2 regions of the Mycobacterium parmense genome follow, and region 1 is predicted to be linked to the other one. Evidence: riboswitches for the same ligand, from Rfam matches in the RefSeq annotation. Region 1 holds a riboswitch; the other holds the start of a gene.
What was found. A riboswitch is a leader RNA that binds a small molecule or an ion and turns the genes downstream of it on or off. The one in region 1 is predicted to bind S-adenosylmethionine.

Region 1 (7,683 bases):
CTGCATCCATTCCTGCTGTCGCAGTCGGTGTGGGAGGAGGTGGCCCAGCAGCTGGCCGACACCGGCCGTTACGAGGTCTTCGCCCCGACGATGGCCGGCCACAACGGCGGCCCCCCGGCGGGTACCTGGTTCCTGTCGTCGGCGGTGCTGGCCGATCACGTGGAGCGCCAGATGGACGAACTGGGCTGGAAGACCGCCCACATCGTCGGCAACTCGCTGGGCGGCTGGGTGGCCTTCGAGCTGGAACGGCGCGGTCGGGCGCGCAGCGTGACCGGCATCGCCCCCGCGGGCGGTTGGACCCGGTGGAGCCCGCACAAGTTCGAGGTGATCGCCAAGTTCATCCTGGGCATCCCGCTGCTGGTGGCCGCCTGGGCGTTCGGGCCGCGGGTGTTGCGCCTGCCGTTCAGCGACCGGCTGGCGACGTACGCGATCAGCGCGTCACCGGACGGGGTCAGCGAGCGTCAACTGTCCGGCGTCGTCGACGACGTCGCGCACTGCCCCGCCTACTTCCAGCTGCTGGTCAAGTCGCTGCTGATGCACGGCCTGCGCGAGCTCGCGGAGAACGCCGTCCCCGCTCACCTGGTGATCTGCGAGAAGGACCGGGTCGTCCCGGCGCCCCGGTTCAGCCGGCATTTCACCGCCGGCCTGCCGGCGGGGCACAAGGTCACCGAGCTCGACGGCGTCGGGCACATCCCGATGTTCGAGGCGCCGCGGCGCGTCACCGAGGTGATCACCGGCTTCCTCGACGAGTGCGTCGCGGCCGAGCCGGGCCGCGAACAGCCCGCGGGCTAACCAGCCGCTAACCAGCCAGAGCCTTATCCAGGTTCTCGGCGATCGAATTCAGGAACTCCTCGCTGTTCTGGTACTCCTGCTCGGGGCCGATCAGGATCGCGAGGTCCTTGGTCATCTTGCCGCTCTCGACCGTGGCGATGACGACGTCCTCGAGCGTCTGCGCGAACCTGGTCACCTCGGGTGTGTTGTCCAGCTTGCCGCGGTGTTGCAGGCCGCGCGTCCACGCGAAGATCGAGGCGATCGGGTTGGTCGAGGTCGGCTTGCCGGCCTGGTACTGCCGGAAATGGCGGGTGACGGTGCCGTGCGCGGCCTCGGCTTCGACCGTCTTGCCGTCGGCCGTCATCAGCACAGACGTCATCAGCCCCAGCGAGCCGTAACCCTGCGCGACGAGGTCGGACTGCACGTCGCCGTCGTAGTTCTTGCAGGCCCACACGTAGCCGCCTTCCCACTTCAGGCACGCGGCGACCATGTCGTCGATGAGCCGGTGCTCGTAGGTGAGCCCCTCGGCCTCGAACTTGTCCTTGAACTCCTCGTCGTAGATGCGCTGGAACTCGTCCTTGAACATGCCGTCGTAGGCCTTGAGGATGGTGTTCTTGGTGGACAGGTACACCGGCCACTTGGCGTTGAGGCCGTAGGCCAGCGAGGCGCGGGCGAAGTCCCGCACCGATGCCTTGAAGTTGTACATCCCCATCACGACGCCGCCGTCCTCCGGGATGGACACCACCTCGTGCACCATCGGCTCGCTGCCGTCGGCGGGGGTGAAGGTGATGGTGACGGTGCCGGGCTGGTCGACCTTGAAGTTGGTCGAGCGGTACTGGTCGCCGAAGGCGTGCCGGCCGATGACGATCGGCTTGGTCCAGCCCGGAACCAGCCGGGGCACATTGGAGATCACGATCGGCTCACGGAAGATGGTGCCGCCCAAGATGTTACGGATGGTCCCGTTGGGAGACAGCCACATCCTCTTGAGGTTGAACTCCTGGACGCGGGCCTCGTCGGGGGTGATGGTCGCGCACTTGACTCCCACACCGTGCTTCTTGATGGCGTAGGCCGCGTCGATGGTCACCTGGTCGTCGGTGCGGTCCCGGTGCTCGATGCTCAGGTCGTAGTAGTCCAGGTTGATGTCGAGGTGCGGAAGGATCAGCATGTCCTTGATCAGCTTCCAGATGACGCGGGTCATCTCGTCACCGTCGAGCTCGACCACCGGGCCCTTGACTTTGATCTTGCGTTCGGTGGACATCGGTGTCCGACTCCTCTTTGCCGCGAGCGTGCGGCGGTCAGGATTGCGAAGCCGCCAGCGCTTCGTTGAACGTCTTGCTGGGCCGCATCACCGCAGTCGTCTTCTCGCGGTCCGGCTGATAATAGCCACCGATGTCGGCCGGCTCGCCCTGCGCCTCGGCCAGCTCGGCCACGATGACCTCCTCCTTCTCGCTCAGCGCCTCGGCCAGGGCGGCGAAGTGCTCGCGCAGCTCCTGGTCGTCTGATTGCGCGGCGAGCTCCCGGGCCCAGTACAGCGCCAGGTAGAACTGGCTGCCGCGGTTGTCGAGTTCACCGGCCTTGCGCGACGGGCTCTTGTCGTTGTCCAGCAGCTTGCCGATCGCGGCGTCCAGCGTGGTGCCCAGGATCTTGGCGCGCGCGTTGCCGGTCTTGATCCCGATGTCCTCGAAACACGCTCCCAGGGCCAGGAATTCACCGAGGGAATCCCAGCGCAGGTGGTTCTCCTCGACCAGCTGGTGGACATGCTTGGGCGCCGATCCGCCCGCGCCGGTCTCATACATTCCGCCGCCGGCCATCAGCGGCACGATGGACAGCATCTTGGCGCTGGTCCCCAGCTCGAGGATGGGGAACAGGTCGGTGAGGTAGTCGCGCAGGATGTTGCCGGTGGCGGCGATGGTGTCCTGCCCGCGCATCGCCCGCTCGATCGTGTGCCGCATGGCGCGTTCCTGCGACATGATCGAGATGTCGAGGCCCTCGGTGTCGTGGTCGGCGAGGTACGCGTTGACCTTCTTGCGCAGCTCGTTCTCGTGCGGCCGCTCCTGGTCCAGCCAGAACACCACCGGCATGCCGGAGTTGCGCGCCCGGGTGACGGCGAGCTTGACCCAGTCGCGGATCGGTTCGTCGCGGACGATGGGCATGCGCCAGATGTCGCCGCATTCCACGTTCTGGGTCAGCAGGATCTCCCCGGTGTCGAGGTCGACGATGTTGGCGACACCGTCCTCCGGGATCTCGAACGTCTTGTCGTGCGAGCCGTACTCCTCGGCCTGCTGCGCCATGAGCCCCACATTGGGCACGGTGCCCATCGTCCGAGGATCGAATGCGCCGTGCGTCTTACAGAAGTTGATGATCTCCTGGTAGATGCGGGAGAACGTCGACTCCGGGTTGACGGCCTTGGTGTCCTTCTGCCGGCCGTCGGCGCCCCACATCTTGCCGCCGGCGCGGATCATCGCCGGCATCGAAGCGTCCACGATCACGTCGCTGGGCGAGTGGAAGTTGGTGATGCCCTTCGCCGAGTCGACCATGGCCAGCTCGGGCCGGTGCTCGTGGCAGGCGTGCAGGTCGCGGATGATCTCGTCGTGCAGCGACGCGGGCAGCGACTCGATCTTGTTGTACAGGTCGACCAGCCCGTTGTTGACGTTGACGCCGAGTTCGTCGAAAAGCTCCTGGTGCTTGGCGAACGCGTCCTTGTAGAAGGTCTTCACGGCGTGCCCGAAGACGATGGGGTGGGAGACCTTCATCATCGTCGCCTTGACGTGGAGGGAGAACATCACGCCGGTCTCGTAGGCGTCCTGCATCTGTTCCTCGTAGAACTCGATCAGGGCCTTTTTGCTCATGAACATGGAATCGATGACGTCGCCTTCGCGCAGCGACACCGAGGGCTTGAGCACGATCGCCTTGCCGCTCGCGGTCTCCAGCTCCATCTTCACGTTGCGCGCGCGGTCCAGCGTCATCGACTTCTCACCGTGGTAGAAGTCGCCGTGCTTCATGGTCGCGACATGGGTGCGCGACGCCGGCGACCACTCCCCCATGCTGTGCGGGTGCTTTCGCGCATACTCCTTGACCGCCTTGGGTGCGCGGCGGTCGGAGTTACCCTGTCGCAGCACCGGGTTCACAGCGCTGCCAAGGCATTTGGCGTAACGCTCGCGAATCTTCCTGTCCTCGTCGGTCTTCGGGCTCTGCGGAAAGTCCGGGATCTTGAATCCCTTTTCCTGCAGCTCCTTGACCGCGGCGATCAATTGGGGCACCGAGGCGCTGATGTTGGGCAGCTTGATGATGTTGGTGTCGGCGAGCTTCGTCAGCCGGCCGAGCTCGCGCAGGTTGTCCGCGACCCGCTGCTCCTCGGTGAGGTCCTCGGGGAACTCGGCGAGGATCCGGGCGGCCAGGGAGATGTCACTGGTCTTGATCTCGATTCCCGCCGGCTCGGCGAAAGCGCGAACGATCGGTAGGAACGCGTAGGTCGCCAGCAGCGGCGCCTCGTCGGTCAGCGTGTAGATGACGGTCGGCTTGTCGGCGCACACGGTCCCTCTCCCGGCTAAGTCGGTCAGAATCTGGGGGGCTCAGCGTTGTTCCTGCCACGTTATCAAGGGTGTTCGGACCGGCGTCGACCTGCATGCTCACCGCCGGCGGCCCTCGCCGGATCGGCGGCATTGGCGCCGAGTCGGCGTAGTAAGCTAATCTGCGTAATAGGTCATGAGTGCCAGCGCTAAGCCCCGGCTTGCTGGCCGGCAACCCTCCAACCGCGGTGGGGTGCCCCGGGTGAAAGACCAGGTCTAGTAGCCACAGGCTGCGCGGCAAGCGCGGGTCCGCCATAACGGACCCCTGACTAGAGGGGACAACGTGATGTGCACTCACCAAAACCATCCGGATCGGCTGATGCGTCGAATCCCCTGTTGTCGGTGTTGACCGGCGGCCGCCGGTCTCGACGTCGTCTGTGACGGCGTCCCGCGCGGCTGCCAGCACCGCCTCCACCCGATTCGTCCCTTTTCAGCAGAAAGCCAACCCAGATGAGCTCCGACGACAGCAACCCCGTTGACGACGCGACCGACACGACCGCGAACTGGTCGTTCGAAACCAAGCAGGTCCACGCCGGCCAGCATCCGGACCCGGCCACCAACGCCCGGGCCCTGCCGATCTACCAGACGACGTCCTACACGTTCGACGACACCAGCCACGCCGCGGCCCTGTTCGGGCTCGAGGTTCCCGGCAACATCTACACCCGCATCGGCAACCCGACCACCGACGTGGTCGAACAGCGCATCGCCGCGCTCGAGGGCGGTGTGGCCGCGCTCTTCCTCAGCTCGGGGCAGGCCGCTGAGACATTCGCCATACTGAACCTCGCCTGTGCTGGAGATCACATCGTCTCGAGCCCCCGGCTCTACGGCGGCACGTACAACCTGTTCCACTACTCGCTGGCCAAGCTGGGCATCGAGGTCAGCTTCGTCGACGATCCCGACAACCTGGAGTCGTGGCGGGCCGCGGTCCGCCCCAACACCAAGGCGTTCTTCGGCGAGACCATCTCCAACCCGAAGATCGACCTGCTGGACATCCCCGGGGTGGCCGAGATCGCCCACGCCAACGGCATCCCGCTGATCGTCGACAACACCGTCGCGACGCCATATCTGATCCAGCCGTTCTCCCACGGCGCCGACATCGTCGTGCACTCGGCCACCAAGTACCTCGGCGGCCACGGCGCGGCGATCGCCGGCGTCATCGTCGACGGCGGCACGTTCGACTGGACGCAGGGCCGCTTTCCCGGCTTCACCACGCCCGACCCCAGCTACCACGGTGTGGTGTACGCCGAGCTGGGGCCGCCGGCCTTCGCGCTCAAGGCGCGCGTGCAGCTGCTGCGCGATCTCGGCTCGGCCGCTTCGCCGTTCAACGCGTTCCTGGTGGCCCAGGGCATCGAAACGCTGAGCCTGCGCATGGAGCGGCACGTCGCCAACGCGCAGCGGGTGGCCGAGTTCCTGGCCGGTCACGACGGCGTGTTGTCGGTCAACTACGCCGGACTGCCGGATTCGCCGTGGCACGAGCGGTCGAAGACGCTGGCGCCCAAGGGAACCGGCGCGGTGCTGTCGTTCGAGCTGGCCGGTGGCATCGAGGCCGGCAAGGCGTTCGTCAACGCTTTGAAGCTGCACAGCCACGTCGCCAACATCGGCGACGTGCGCTCCCTGGTGATCCACCCGGCGTCGACCACCCACGCCCAGCTGAGCCCGGCCGAGCAGCTGAGCACCGGCGTCAGCCCCGGCCTGGTGCGCCTGGCCGTCGGCATCGAGGGCGTCGACGACATCCTGGCCGACCTCGAGCTCGGGTTTGCCGCCGCCCGCAAATACGGTGCGACGGCGCGGGGCGCCGGCACCACCAACGACCCGCAGGCTGTGGCCGCGTTCTGAAGGAGCCGCCATGACGATCTTCGACGTGCCCACCCGTACGCTGCCCACCGAAGGCGAAGTCGGCATCGTCGACATCGGTTCGCTGACCACCGAGAGCGGCGTGGTGATCGACGACGTCTCGATCGCCATCCAGCGCTGGGGTGAGTTGTCGCCGACGCGCGACAACGTGGTGGTGGTGCTCCACGCACTCACCGGAGACTCGCACGTCGCCGGCCCCGCCGGACCCGGGCACCCCACGCCCGGCTGGTGGGACGGCGTGATCGGGCCGGGCGCACCGATCGACACCGACCGCTGGTGCGCGGTCGCCACCAACGTGTTGGGCGGGTGCCGCGGCTCCACCGGCCCCAGTTCGCTCGCCAGGGACGGAAAGCCCTGGGGTTCGAGGTTTCCGCTGATCACCGTGCGCGACCAGGTGGAGGCCGACATCGCCGCGCTGGCCGCGTTGGGTATCCGTGAGGTGGCCGCCGTCGTCGGCGGATCCATGGGCGGCGCAAGGGCTTTGGAGTGGATCGTGGGACACCCGGACCGGGTGCGGGCCGGGCTGCTGCTGGCGGTCGGCGCACGCGCCACCGGGGATCAGATCGGCACACAGACCAGCCAGATCGCCGTGATCAAGGCCGACCCGAATTGGCAGGGCGGTGACTATCACGACACCGGGTGCACCCCCGACACCGGCCTGTCGCTCGCTCGCCGCTTCGCGCACCTGACCTATCGCGGCGAGGTCGAGCTGGACACCAGGTTCGCCAACGACAAGCAGGGTGCGGGGTCCGTTGATGAGGGCCGCTACGCGGTGCAGAGCTACCTGGAGTATCAGGGCGACAAGCTGCTGTCCCGTTTCGACGCGGGCAGCTATGTCGTCCTGACGGAGGCCCTCAACAGCCACGACGTGGGTCGCGGCCGCGGCGGGGTGCGTAAAGCCTTGCGTCGCTGCCCCGTACCGGTGGTGGTGGGCGGCATCACCTCCGACCGCCTCTACCCGCTGCGGCTGCAGGAGGAGCTGGCCGAACTGCTGCCGGGCTGCGCCGGGCTGCAGGTCGTCGACTCGATCTGCGGACACGACGGCTTCCTGGTGGAGACCGAGGCCGTCGGGGACCTGATCCGCAAGACGCTGGTTCTCGCCGAAAGCGAAGGTGCGTGTCCACGGTGATCCGCTCGCGCCACGACCGCTCCCTGTCGTTCGGCTCGGCAGCCGCGGCCTACGAGCGCGGGCGCCCGTCGTATCCGCCGGAGGCGATCGACTGGCTGCTGCCCGCCGGCGCACGTCAGGTGCTCGACCTGGGCGCCGGCACCGGCAAGCTGACCACCCGGCTGGTGGAACGCGGCCTGGAGGTGGTGGCCGTGGATCCGATCCCGGACATGCTCGAGGTCTTGCGCAGTTCGCTGCCGGAAACCCGCGCGCTGCTGGGCACCGCCGAGGAGATCCCGTTACCGGACAACAGCGTTGACGCCGTGCTGGTCGCGCAGGCGTGGCACTGGGTGGATCCCGGCCGCGCGATTCCGGAGGTGG
Region 2 (7,683 bases), 240 kb from region 1:
AGGTGACGCGGCCAACCCCGGTCACGTGTATGTCGAGGGCGATCCCGGGCTTCAGCCATTCTCGCTGACGACCGCCGATTTGTGAGCCGCCGCGACGAGGAGCAAAGCCCCGGCGGCGGTCCTGTGGATAACTGAGCGGGCGTCCGCCCGGTGCGTGACACAGTTGCACCCTGTGTCATCCGCTGTCCGATCCGAATACGCACTCAACCCGGCGATGCCGGTGCTGCTGCGGCCCGATAACGCCGTCCAGGTGGGCTGGGATCCGCGGCGCGCCGTGCTGGTGCGCCCGCCGCGCGGCCTGTCCGCTCCGGAATTGGCGGCGTTGCTGCGGTCCATGCGGTCGCCGACGTCGATCTCCGAGCTGCGGCGGCGGGCCGCGGACCACGGCCTCGACGACGCCGACGGGCTGACCGGCCTGGTGGCCCGGCTGGTCGACGCCGGGGTCGCGACCGGCTGCGAGCGGTCCCGCGGCCGGGCGGCGTCCATCAGGATTCACGGCCGGGGGCCGCTGTCGGAGCTGCTCGCCGACGCGCTGCGCCGCTCGGGGGCGCGGGTGGCCCAGAGCAGCCAGCCGCACGCCGCGGTGTCGGCGGCCGTCGACCTCGTCGTGCTGTCGGACTACCTGGTCGCCGACCCGCGCATGGTGCGCGACCTGCACCGCCACCGCGTCGCGCACCTTCCGGTGCGCGTGCGCGACGGCACCGGGCTGGTGGGTCCGCTCGTGATCCCCGGCGTGACGAGCTGCCTGGTTAATCACTAAGGGAAATTACTCGGGTGCCTCATCGGGAACCTCTATGGGGTCTAGGCCTTCCGGGTCAACGACGTACTCGTTCTCAGTAGGACGAAGGATATGAAAACGCGCCAGCAGGTGGTTAGCGCTGACAGTGGCTGTCCACAATTTGCCCGGCTTCCAGTCGGGCACGTCGTACTGACGATGCTGAAACCGCACAGCCGACTCACGGTCGGCGGTCCACGACATTCCGGTTTTCCTGACACCTCCGCGCCACAGCTTGATCTTGAGGGTCGGCGGCGGGGGAGGCCAACTCGGCGGCCAACTCTCGCGAGTATCTTCGATATAGCCGACAGCCCGGAACATTGTCAGCCACTGCTCGGTCGGCAGAATTGTCTCCGGTGAATCCGACCCGGTCCACGCCGAGGCGACCGCGATGGGGCGCTGGTTGTCCGGAAGCATGTCCCACAGCCGGGACAGCAGCAAGGGCTCTTCGTTGGATACCCCGAAGCCCAGTTCGTGGACCAGCGACGTATAGTGCGTGTCTCCGTCGGCCTGCATTCGCTTGACCGCATCCTCGATACGCGCATCCACATTGCGCTGCCCGTCGCTGCTCATGCCTGCGCTCTGGGCACGGCGAGCGCGCTCGACTCGATCAACGCGGGGTCATTCGCCACGACGTGCCCTTTGTGAGCACGCCTCGCAGACGCCGCGGTCGCGGCTGATCGGTGCCCAAAGCGGTTGCTGGCAGGTCGAGCAGCTCACCTCCGATTCCGACCGCATGAGGACTGGGCTAGGCGGGGGCGGCGCTGACGCCGGCGGTAGCGGTGGCGGGTTTCGGACGGCCGAGCGGTCAGTCGGGTGCACGGCGCATTCGCGGGTGACGGCTTGCACGATTTCCCGCTCCCGTGGTGTCGAGCCTTCCGGTGTCCACAGCGACGCGCCAGGCCCAGCGCAAGAGTCGATGACCTCGATGGCCTCCTTGTAGGCGAGGCTGACTTGGCCTTTGGTGCCTGTCGCGACGGCGACGATCTCACCGGCCGGCATCAGGACGGCCAATTCGTCGAGCAGCACCGCGGTCGGCTCCCGGCGATACCACCAGCCCGAGGCTCGGCTGCGGTCCCGTTCGCGAACCAATTGGCCGATGATCACGCGGGCGCTGTTGGCCGGCGGCATGACGTCCCAGCCTCGCACGGTTAGCCGGGCCGTGGGGACGTGATCGGCCCAGTCAGGGTCGCGCTCGGTGTCGCTGACCCATGCCGTGGGCCAGCCCGCCTGAAATGACTTCACCGCGCGGATTTTGGCCCGGGCTCGTGACAGCTGGGAGCGCTGGACTTCAAACCCGACATCGTGCAACCCGGTAACCGCGACGTCGAGGCGGGTACCGTTCCCGGTGGACTTCTCCAGCACGGCGGGCAGGCCGGCCTCGGCGGCGGCCCGGCGTGTGTATTCCGCTTGCCGGCGGTGCTCGTCGGACATGGTGGTTATGCGGTGACCGTGCCCGTCAAGGTTGCCGCCCGGGTAATGCCGCGCGTAGAAGCGGCCAGTGTGGTGTCGGTAGACGTACATCGGCTCACCGTTGCCCAGGCAAGTGAGCACGGGGGCCGCCGGTGGCGGGTCGATCTGCCCGTGCTGGCTGACGATCTCGTTGTAAAGCCCCGCGGGCAGTTCAGCGAGGTCAATGTCGATACCGCGTGGATGGTAGCGGACGAGGGTGGTCATGCAGTCGCGTCGTTTCGGTCGGGCTTGTCGTGTTCGGAGCCGTCAATGACAGGTTGGCATCGTTCGGCAACCGTGACGTCACCCAGGGTAATCCCGCCACGCACGCGCGTCGGTGACCCTCGCGGAGGCGACGTCGCTGGGGGTCGGTGGTGCCGGCGTGAATAGCGATCCAGGAGCTAGCTGCATAAACTGCTACGGCATGGGGCAAGATGCATTGCAGGTCGTCCCCGCCGAGCTCGAAGCTACGGCCAGCCAATGGGAAGCGTTGACCGCCCAACTCGCAGGGGCGCCGCCGTCGCCGGGGCAGCCATTCCAGGCCACCACGGCGGCCGTGAACGGCGTCAACGCGGCGACCAGCTTGGCCGCTGCTGCCTTCGCGGCACGGACCCAAGCAACCGTCGGTGGGATGATCACGGCGGCCGGGAGATACACCAGCCACGAGGCCGCCTCCGCTGCCGCGATGTCCAACCTGACACAGGTGACGGTGGTCTAGATGGCCGCCACCCTCTCGCAGATCCGGGCATGGAGCACCGAGCACCTCGTCGACGCCGCCGCCTACTGGACGCAAACCGCCGACCGATGGGAAGACGCATTCCTGACGATGCGCAATCAGTCCCATGCACTCACCTGGCACGGCGTCGGCGGCGACGCCCTGCGGCGACGCACCGGGGCCGATCTATCGGTCGTGAGCGGCAAGGCCGACCAGCTACGGCAGGCCGCAGGGATAGCCCGCAACGGGGCGGGCGAAATCGGCGCGGCCCAACGGCGCGTCCTCTACGGGGTCGAGGACGCGGAGAGTGCCGGATTCTCGGTCGGAGAGGACCTGTCGGTTACCGACAGCCGCAGCACCAGCCCGGCGGAACGCGCCACGCGCGAAGCCCAGGCCCAAGCGTTCGCGGCCGACATCCGGTTGCGCGCCGAGCAACTCGACGGGGCCGACGCCAAGGTCGCCGGTCAGCTCACGGCGGCCGCAGGCGATGTCGGCAACGGCGGCTTCGCGCAGAACCCCGATCCCGTCGCGCAGCCTCCGGCCACCGGCCGCAACGGGGCCCAATCACAGGCCAGCACCAACGGGGGCCAATCAGCAGCTCCCGGTAGCCGCAACGGGGTCCAATTGGTCGACTTCACTCAAGGCAACGCCGCTGGGACCAACCCACCGCCATTCGCGCCGTGGGATACCCCCAACGGGACACCGCCCCCACCGGAGCCGTCCTTCATTCCCCAGTACGAACAGGCCATCACTGCGCCCCCAGCGGCCCCGCCGCCGGGTGCGCCGATGCCCTCATCGCCAGTACCGGCTGCCGGTCCGGCCGCCGCGGCGGCCGCCAAACCGCCATGCAGCCCGTACGACGCGACGAAGGCCCTCCTCGAACCCATGGGCGGCATGGTTGCGATGTTGACCGCGGGCCCCGAGGGCGCGACGGGCGTTGGGATCCCCGCCGCGATCGGTCAAATCGCCCTCGGTACGGCGGCGGTCGCCGACGGCCTGGAGGCCGCCGACAAATGCCTACCTTGATGCCGCCAACGGGACACAATGGATGCCGCCTGGCACGACCCCAGACACTCCGATGGCTGGGAGGACGCGCGTGAAGAGGAACCACCTGTACGGCCTCGCGTTCTACACGGCGATGGCTCTCCTGTTTCTCGCCCTGTTCGTGCTGAATGTTTGCACCCACGGCACGGCGCTGGGCCTAGTCGGTACCGGAGGCCTCGCCGTGTTGATGGGTTACTTCGCCTACCGCGCCTGGTTCGCCAAGCGTCGCATTAACCGATAAGCCCCCACCGGGCGTTGCCCAACCGGTTCCGGCGTTCGTCCTGGCAACGGCCATTCCCGCGCACCACCAATCGCTCGCGCTCCTCGGCAGATGGGCTTCTCCGCTGGCGTGGCCAGTTGTTCTACGGTTTGCGCGTTCGCACGGCCGCGACCATCGGCTCCGAAACGCGCTGAGCGGCGGTCCTGCGCAGAAGGGCGGGTGTCCGCCTCCGCACATGGGCGTAATCGGCGACGGCTGAATGCCGGGCTGATCGGATAAGTCCCTGTGGGAGCCGTGAGCCGCGTCATAAATTTCCGAACAAACACGATTCAAGTGCAACTGCGAGCCTCCGGGCGGCATTTCGGCGCCCGGAAATGGGCTAATTGGGTGGGTGAGGTCCGCGTTTGTGTGTGTGACGTGGGCTTTGCGCCCGGGAGGCGCGCTCGGTCACCAAACTTTTTTCAAATATCCGGCCAGCAAGTACCACGACTCTGATACCAGCCCAGTGGTATTAAGCAAATCCGGCGCACTGCACGCCTGTCGGCTGCGCCCTGCTCATGAGCCAACTATTGGCCCGCGGGGTGCTTCTCGTCGAGGTTGCGAGAAACCCATAGGCAACTTAGGCACACCCGTGCGGTCAGCGAGCGCACCGGCGACGCGTGGTGGGTGACGACCGCGGTCACGTGCGATTCCTCGCGTCCCTCACGTGGGCCGGTCGCGATCCACTCGTGTCGGGCCTGCTGCCGTTCGGCGAACACGCCCATGCACATCTCGGACGTCTTCCACTTCCCGTACCAGTGCGCCACCGATCCGGGGTTAGCGGATTGGGGGTACAGCACGCGCCAATACTCCCGGTAGGGCTCGTCGTCCATCGCGATTCTCCCGTCTTGACCAGCGGCAGCATTAGCCGCAAGCCCCGGCCTTCTCCGAAGGGCACCGTTCCGGGTGGCGCGGTTGCCGTCCGCCCACGTCGGAGGCGTGTGGGCGAATCTCTTGGCCGTAATCAACGATACCGAGCAGGGCCCAAAGACCGGCCGCGCTGACCCGGGTCACGGTGCGTGAAGCTGAGGTCTGACCGGCACCCGCCGGTCCGGGAGACGCGACGCTGGCCGGGCCGGACTACGACGTGCCGTCCATGAGCCGCCCCGCGGACACCTGCAGCACCTCGGCGATGTCGAATAGCCGCTCGTAAAGCAAGCCTCGTCGGCCAAGTTCGACGTCGATCAATACGTTGCGTGTGACGCCTGACCGGAGGGCGAGGGCCTCTTGGGTGAGGCCCCGCTCGGTGCGGAGCATCCGGATACGCTCTCCGACTTCACGGCGGCGGAGTTCCCAGGCGGCGACCCGTTCGGGATCGTTCTGACTGGGTCGCGTGGGCACGCGTCCCAGTAGTCGGCCAAATCAGCTGACTGTCTGCCCTACTAGTAGTACTCTGAGCATGCGCAGCACCGAGGAGGGCAAAGCACCAAAGGGAATAACCATGAGATGCAAAACCCGCGTGCGCGCTGCTGTCGCTGCCCTGGTTCTGGCACTGGCAGTCCTGGGAAGCGGTCATGCCCGGGCCGACCCTAAGTCGTTCTGTTCCGATGGCCAAACGGATTGCCGCCGCGACGTGCCCGGGTACCTCTCCATGCTGGCTAGCGCCGGTGTTCACGGCAACAGCGACCAGACGCTCGTGATAGTCGGGGATCGCGTCTGCGGCGATCTCGAGCGCGGGACACCCTCTGCGGTGGTAGCAGCCGGGCTGCGGCAGACGAACCCCTCTATGACTCTCCTGGCTGGCAATGCTGCGGTGGATGCGGCATTAGTGGATCTGTGTCCGCAGCTGATGCGCACTGACAACCGCGAACCAGTCCTTCTCCCTTTGCAGCAGCGACGATGACTGGACGACGGAGGTACTTTGTGGGCAGTCGGGGCGGAAGGCACCACGCAATTTGCTCGAGCGCGCATAAAGGTGCCTTGCCTGGGGGTTTGGCTACGGGTTCTTCGGCCCGCCGACTCAGTGGACTATTGCTCGGTCTGTTTACGGCTTCGCCCTTAATGTTCGCCGCCCCAGCGGATGCCGACCGTCTCGATCCATTTCCATGGACGCCCTATGACCGGCAGTTCGTGGCGAACGTCGATGCCTACACGACCACTCACGTGCATCGGATTTATGATCCTTCCGAGGCGGATGATAGTAGCCCACATGGATACCTCCGCACGCCTGTGACGAATTATAAATTGGGTAGTCCCGTGAGCCTGGCACGCGATACATGCAAAATAATCAATGGACCCATCACGAAGGAATTCGACGACCAACATTGGTTCACCATGCCCGCGTGGGATAACGGGGTCCCAGAGGGAGCGTGGGTCACCAAGCAGGCGATCGCCTGGTATTGCCCGCAATATTCCTCCCTCGAGTACTGGTGATCGGTCGCTGTCGGTCTTTGCACCCCGACCAAGTGCGGCGGCGCAACCCGCCTACACCTGGCCGTACCAAATGGGGTGCTACCCGCCGGAGCCACCACCGCCGCCCAACGGACACTTCCCGCCGTGCAACAGTGTCGACCCTCGATTTGCCCAGGGTTGTGGAACTGAGCCCCGGCAGATGAGCGGCCAATCCGTGAGGGCTATCGGGGCGGTACTTGCTGCGGCTGCCTTTGTTTCATCGCCGTTGTACGCGTCGGGTTGGGCCCACGCCGATGCCGCGCAGGCGGGTTACGTCAACCAGCTGCTGGCCCACGGCATCCCAGGCACGAGCGACCAGCTGCTCAACAACGGCTACGTGATGTGCCAGGCACTGGACGCCAACCGCCAACCGTCGTGGGCCGACGTCGCAGCCAATTCGACAGGCCCCGCGGGGTTACCCTTCGTCGAGACCGCCTACGAAGTCGGCGCCGCGATCCGGTGGCTGTGCCCGTCACAGGGCTGGCAGGTTCAAGAACTGGCCCGGGCCGTCCAGGCACCCGAAGTTCGCGCAGTGCGAGCCGGGTACGCGGGGGGCTAGGCGCGAGATGTTGCGCACGTTCGGACTGGCTGCGGCCTCGACCGCTATGGTCGCCGTCATCGCGGCCTGCCACCAGGCGCCGTCGCCGGACCAGGGGTTCCTCAACGCCGTGCACGCCGCGGGGATGCACGCCGACGACGGTGACCAGAAACTGCTGGGACTAGGACACGAGGTTTGCCACCGGCTTGACGTCGGCGAGACCGTGCAGCAGGTCACCGACCAGGTGTGGGCGGGGATGCCGCACAGGCCGCTGGCAGACCAAAGATTGCCATCGGAATACCAGGCCGACGCGCAACAGCACAAAACCGCCTCGGAGTTCGTGGACGATGCGCTGAATTACCTTTGCCCCGAGCAGGCCAGTCACTACCACGGGAGGTAATTTCCAGGACCTGGCCCAGGCGGTCCAGGGGAACCGTCTTCCTGGTCCTAGGCGGCTGGCGTCGGACTGCTAATCAGCTCCGTGGTGCTTTACCACGCCAACCAGACAC

Region 2: linked by a shared signal. The riboswitch ahead of G6N48_RS13450 (hypothetical protein) and the one ahead of G6N48_RS14605 (bifunctional o-acetylhomoserine/o-acetylserine sulfhydrylase) in region 1 are both predicted to bind S-adenosylmethionine.

What each region holds. Positions count from the first base shown of each region.
Region 1 is NZ_AP022614.1:3,178,262-3,185,944, forward strand. Features, by position in the region: gene G6N48_RS14590 (alpha/beta fold hydrolase) at 1-792, shown strand, start outside; gene G6N48_RS14595 (NADP-dependent isocitrate dehydrogenase) at 800-2,029, opposite strand; gene G6N48_RS14600 (NADP-dependent isocitrate dehydrogenase) at 2,067-4,304, opposite strand; SAM riboswitch class IV at 4,473-4,590, shown strand; gene G6N48_RS14605 (bifunctional o-acetylhomoserine/o-acetylserine sulfhydrylase) at 4,791-6,176, shown strand; gene metX (homoserine O-acetyltransferase MetX) at 6,187-7,323, shown strand; gene G6N48_RS14615 (class I SAM-dependent methyltransferase) at 7,320-7,683, shown strand, end outside.
Region 2 is NZ_AP022614.1:2,940,458-2,948,140, forward strand. Features, by position in the region: gene G6N48_RS13415 (hypothetical protein) at 1-85, shown strand, start outside; partial or broken gene G6N48_RS13420 (cyclodehydratase) at 215-748, shown strand; gene G6N48_RS13425 (hypothetical protein) at 767-1,348, opposite strand; gene G6N48_RS13430 (hypothetical protein) at 1,397-2,452, opposite strand; gene G6N48_RS13435 (hypothetical protein) at 2,652-2,945, shown strand; gene G6N48_RS13440 (hypothetical protein) at 2,946-3,968, shown strand; gene G6N48_RS13445 (hypothetical protein) at 4,039-4,227, shown strand; gene G6N48_RS13450 (hypothetical protein) at 4,773-5,078, opposite strand; SAM riboswitch class IV at 5,085-5,205, opposite strand; gene G6N48_RS13455 (helix-turn-helix domain-containing protein) at 5,326-5,586, opposite strand; gene G6N48_RS28925 (DUF732 domain-containing protein) at 5,837-6,088, shown strand; gene G6N48_RS13465 (DUF732 domain-containing protein) at 6,863-7,195, shown strand; gene G6N48_RS13470 (DUF732 domain-containing protein) at 7,203-7,574, shown strand.